DNA from 2 places in the Streptomyces sp. YJ-C3 genome. Region 2 is predicted to be linked to the other one. Evidence: riboswitches for the same ligand, from Rfam matches in the RefSeq annotation. Region 2 holds a riboswitch; the other holds the start of a gene.
The links. Region 2 has a riboswitch for thiamine pyrophosphate ahead of thiO (glycine oxidase ThiO). Riboswitches for the same ligand answer to the same signal wherever they lie in the genome.
Positions count from the first base shown of each region.

Region 1 (2,380 bases), 2.8 Mb from region 2:
ACCGGGGAGCTGGACCACCACACCACGCCCGAGGTCCGCGCCGCGCTGCCCGGCATCGACCTGTGCCCGGTCCGGCAACTCGTCCTCGATCTCGAAGGTCTCGCGCCGTGCGACTCCAGCGGTGTCGGCGTGCTGATCGCCTGCCCGGCACACAAGGGGGCGTGGCTTCCCGGATCGGGGGTAGGCGCAGCCGATAGGGGCCGTGCGGCCCTATGGCTGAGGGGTCGAAGATGGAACGAGCGCGGGTGAGCTTCCCGGCCCGTTGGGAAGACGGCGGTGTCCTGGTCGTCGATGTCGTCGGCGAGTTCGACGAGGGCGCGGCGGCCGAGCTGTGCGGTCTGCTGACGCGCATGGCCCGTACCGGACAGCAGGTCTTCGTGGTGGACTTCACGGGAGCCGAGCGCTGTGACATCGGCGCGGCCCGGGCGTTCGTCCGGGCGAGCCTGGAGGCGGAGGCCATGTCGGGGGACGGGTTCCTCGCTGTCGTCGCGAGCGCCGTGGTGCGTTCCGCGCTGTACACCGCGGCTGCCGACTGCCTCTCGGGCGGCGTCCACGGCTCCGTCACGGACGCCGTCGAGGCGTACTGGGCCCCGGAGGGACTGGGGGAGCGGGCGTCCTGAACGCAGGCCCGCTCGGCCGCCGCGGAGCCGGCAGCCGCTGGTTCAGGACGCGGCGTCGCCCAACGCGGCCGTCACGGCTGCCTCGGCATGCAGGCGTGCCGTCGGAAAGACGGGGACGGGACTGTCCTCGGCACCGATCAGCAGCTCGATCTCGGTGCAGCCGAGGATGATTCCCTGCGCGCCCGCATCGACGAGTCCCGCGATGACCTTCTGATACGCGGCGCGCGACGCGTCGCGGACCACGCCGAGGCACAACTCCTCGTAGATCACCCGGTGCACGAGCGCCCGGCCCGCTTCATCGGGCACGAGGACGTCGAGGCCCCCCTGTTCGAGGCGGCCGCGGTAGAAGTCCTGCTCCATCGTGAACGCGGTGCCCAGCAGGCCGACCCGCCCGAGTCCGGCCGCACGTACGGCGTCGGCGGTCGCGTCGGCCAGATGGATCAGGGGGACAGCCGTGGCCGCCTGGACCTGGTCGGCGACCTTGTGCATCGTGTTGGTGCAGATCAGCAGCATGTCGGCGCCGGCCGCCTCCAGGCTCCGGGCCGCCGCGGCGAGAATCCGTCCGGCCTCCGCCCAGCGGCCCTCGACCTGCAACCGCTCGATCTCCGCGAAGTCCACCGAGTGGAGCACGCACCGCGCCGAGTGCAGTCCGCCGAGCCGGTCCCGGGTGAGCTCGTTGAGCAGCCGGTAGTACTCCGCCGTCGACTCCCAGCTCATCCCGCCGATCAACCCGATGGTCTTCATCGCACCACTCCTGAACCGTGATCACCGGGCGGGCCTGCCCGGCACTCACGAGCATAAGCGCAGGGTCTGACGGCGAATCGCGCCATAAGCGGGGCTTATCGGAGGTCATGGGGGTGGGGCGAGCGCAGGGCGAAGGACCGGCTAGTGTTCGCTCCGGTACTGCCCGACACGGGGTGCCCCGCGACAGCGACGGGGCTGAGATCACACCCGTAGAACCTGAACCAGTTAGCACTGGCGGAGGGATGTCAGCGATGTCGATGCCGCACGCTTCCATGGAGCCGCACGCCGCCGAGGCGCCGGGCGCGGCCGTCTTCGACGGGCGCATGCCCGTCGCACCGGGGGACTGGCGCCCCGAGGCGCGGGGCATAGCCCCCGTCCCCGAGAGCCACCGGTACGGGCGCGCCGGACGGCTGTTCACCGTCTGGTTCGCGCCGAACCTGACCATGAGCGGCGTCTTCACCGGCACCGTCGGGATCGCCCTGGGGCTGGACTTCGCCACCGCCCTCGCCGCGGTGGTCGTCGGCACCGTGCTCGGCGCCGTGCCCACCGCCTACCTCGGCACCTGGGGCAGCCGCACCGGTGCGGGTCAACTGCCGCTCGCGCGGCTGGCCTTCGGGCGGGGCGTGGTCGTACCCGGCGCCCTGCAATGGCTGTCGTCCATTGCCTGGGACGCGCTCATCGGCCTGTTCGGCGGCGACGCCCTCGCACGGCTCTGCGGCTGGCCGTTCTGGCTGGGGGCGCTGGTGATGATGGCCGCCCAAGGAGCGCTCGGCGCGCTGGGCTACGAGGCGATCCACCGCCTCCAGAAGGGCATGACGGCTGTTCTGGCGATCGCCTTCTGCGCCCTGGCGGTCCGCCTTGCCGACGCCGGGGTCACCCCGGCCGGCCACGGGGCCGCGCACGGTGCCGACCGCTTCGGCGCGTTCGTCCTGACCGCCACGATCGCGTTGAGCCTGGCCATCTCCTGGGCTCCGTACGCCAGCGACTTCAGCCGCTACCTGCCGCGCGCCACCTCC
Region 1 is NZ_CM132685.1:4,078,371-4,080,750, forward strand. It holds gene ACVHNB_RS18045 (hypothetical protein) at 61-249, shown strand; gene ACVHNB_RS18050 (STAS domain-containing protein) at 231-620, shown strand; gene ACVHNB_RS18055 (aspartate/glutamate racemase family protein) at 663-1,364, opposite strand; TPP riboswitch at 1,524-1,624, shown strand; gene ACVHNB_RS18060 (purine-cytosine permease family protein) at 1,616-2,380, shown strand, end outside.
Region 1: it holds a riboswitch for thiamine pyrophosphate, as region 2 does, so the genes downstream of both, ACVHNB_RS18060 (purine-cytosine permease family protein) here and thiO (glycine oxidase ThiO) in region 2, are expected to answer to the same signal.

Region 2 (2,380 bases):
TCTCCGCGGTCACGGTGCGCGACTCGCCGTTGACGGATACGTTCATGCGGGCTGCTCCAAGGAGGCGCCGCTGAAGCGCCTGGGGGTGAACGGGCGGGCCTCTTCGGGGAGTTCACCGGTGACCAGCACATGCGCCATGGCGTCCCCGGTGACCGGCGTGAGCAGCACGCCGTTGCGGTAGTGGCCGGTGGCCAGGAGGAGGCCCGGCAGCGGGGTGGGGCCGAGGAGCGGGGCGTTGTCGGGCGAGCCGGGGCGCAGGCCCGCGCAGGTCTCGGTCAGCGGCAGCTCCGTGATGCCGGGGACGAGCTCGTGGGCGTCCCGCAGCAGTTCGTAGACCCCGCCGGCCGTGACCGTGGTGTCCCAGCCGAGCTCCTCGCTCGTGGCGCCCACGACGAGCTCGCCGTTGACGCGCGGCACCAGGTACAGGTGGCTGCCGCGGACGACCGCGCGGACCGTGCGGCTCAGGAACGGCGCGTACCGCCGGGGCACGGTCAGGCGCAGGACCTGGCCCTTGACCGGGCGGACGGGCGGCAGCACCTCGTCGGGTACCCCCGCGAGCTGCCCGCTGCGGCTGCCCGCCGCGAGCACGATCTGGCCGCCCGCGAGTTCGGTGCCGTCGGCGAGGAGGACGCCGGACGCCCGGTCCTGTACGACACGGAGCCGTTCGGCGCGGGTCCGGTGGAAGACCACGCCCGTGCGCTCGCAGGCCGTCACAAGGGCGCCCGCGAGCCTTCTCGGGTCGATCTGGTGGTCACCGTCGACCCGCAGGCCCCCGCGTACGCCCGGCGCGAGCATCGGCTCCAGGCGGCGGCAGTCACGGCCCGACAGCCACTCGGACTCCAGGCCCGACTTCCTCTGCAGCGCGTGCAGTTCACGCAGATGCGCCCGGTCGTCCGCGTCCAGCGCGACCGCCAGCGTGCCGCACGCGCGGTAGCCGAGGTCCCGGCCGGAGGCCTCGGCCAGCTCGGCGGCGAAGTCCGGGTAGCGGCGCGCGGACTCGACGTTCAGGTTCAGCAACGTCTGCTCGCCGTAGTGGAGTTCGGTGACCGCGGCCAGCATGCCCGCCGCCACCTGGGCGGCCCCGCCGCCCGGATCGGGATCCACCACCGCGACGGACAGACCGCGCTGCGCGGCCCGCCACGCGGTGACCAGGCCGATGATGCCGCCCCCGACGACCAGTACGTCGGTGGCTTTGGACGGAGTACGCGACATGGGCGTCCAGCCCCTCCCTTCGCCGGCATGACCCGGATCAGGTTCGTACGGTCGGAGGCCGCTCCAGCCTCCCTCTCAGCCCGCTGCGTACGGGCTCCCGCGAGTGCTTTACGTTGGCCACCCTAACTCTTGCGCACGACCTCCAGTAAGGGAGCCTCCGCCCGTGGCCCGATCGCTCGACGGTCTCGTTCTCGCCCCGGTGGCCGACCAGGCGCCGGGCCAAGTGGGTACCCGTACGCGCTTCGCCTACCACCAGGACGGCGGGCGCGTGTGGGCCTCTTATGAAGGCGGCGACGTCGTACAGGGGCACCTGGTGGGCACGCGTTCCGGTGACCGGCTCGACTTCCGCTACGTACAGCTGAAGACCGACGGGACCACGTCCTCGGGGCACTGCCTCTCCACCGTGTCCGAGCTGCCGGACGGCAGGGTGCGGCTCGACGAGACATGGGAGTGGGAGTCGCAGGTGGGCAGGGGGACCAGTGTGGTCGAGGAGATCGCCGCCCCTGTTTGATCACTAAACCGGCGGCCCGTGTGCAGGACGTCACGGCGCGGGAGTGGCCCGCGCCGCTGACTGACGCAAGATCAGGTGCCTAAGGTGATCCCGTGAGCGAGCAGCGGAGCGGCAACGGAACACCCACAGGGCAGCGGCACGTCGTCATCGTGGGCGCGGGAATGGCCGGCGTACAGACGGCCGTGGCGCTGCGCGAACAGGGCTTCACCGGTGCCGTCACGCTGATCGGGGCGGAGCCCCACCAGCCCTACGACCGGCCGCCCCTGTCCAAGGCCGTGCTGCTCGGCAAGGCCGAGGGATCGGCCTTCGACGTGGACTTCGAGGCACTCGGCGTCACCCTGGAGCTGGGCCGCGAGGTCACGGGCCTGCGCCCCGGCGACCACGAGCTGGACACCGCCGAGGGGCCCGTCCCGTACGACGTCCTGGTCGTCGCCACCGGCGCCGAGCCCGTCCGGCTGCCGGGCGCCGAGGATGTCCCCGGAGTGCACCTGCTGCGCACCCTCGACGACGCCGAGCGGCTGCGGCCCGTGCTGGCCGACCAGCACGACGTGGTGGTCGTGGGCGCCGGATGGATCGGCGCCGAGTTCGCCACCGCCGCCCGCGAGGCCGGCTGCCGGGTCACCGTCGTGGAGGCGGCCGAGCGGCCGCTGGCCGGGG
Region 2 is NZ_CM132685.1:6,911,580-6,913,959, reverse strand. It holds gene thiS (sulfur carrier protein ThiS) at 1-46, opposite strand, end outside; gene thiO (glycine oxidase ThiO) at 43-1,212, opposite strand; TPP riboswitch at 1,210-1,323, opposite strand; gene ACVHNB_RS31065 (hypothetical protein) at 1,376-1,723, shown strand; gene ACVHNB_RS31060 (NAD(P)/FAD-dependent oxidoreductase) at 1,885-2,380, shown strand, end outside.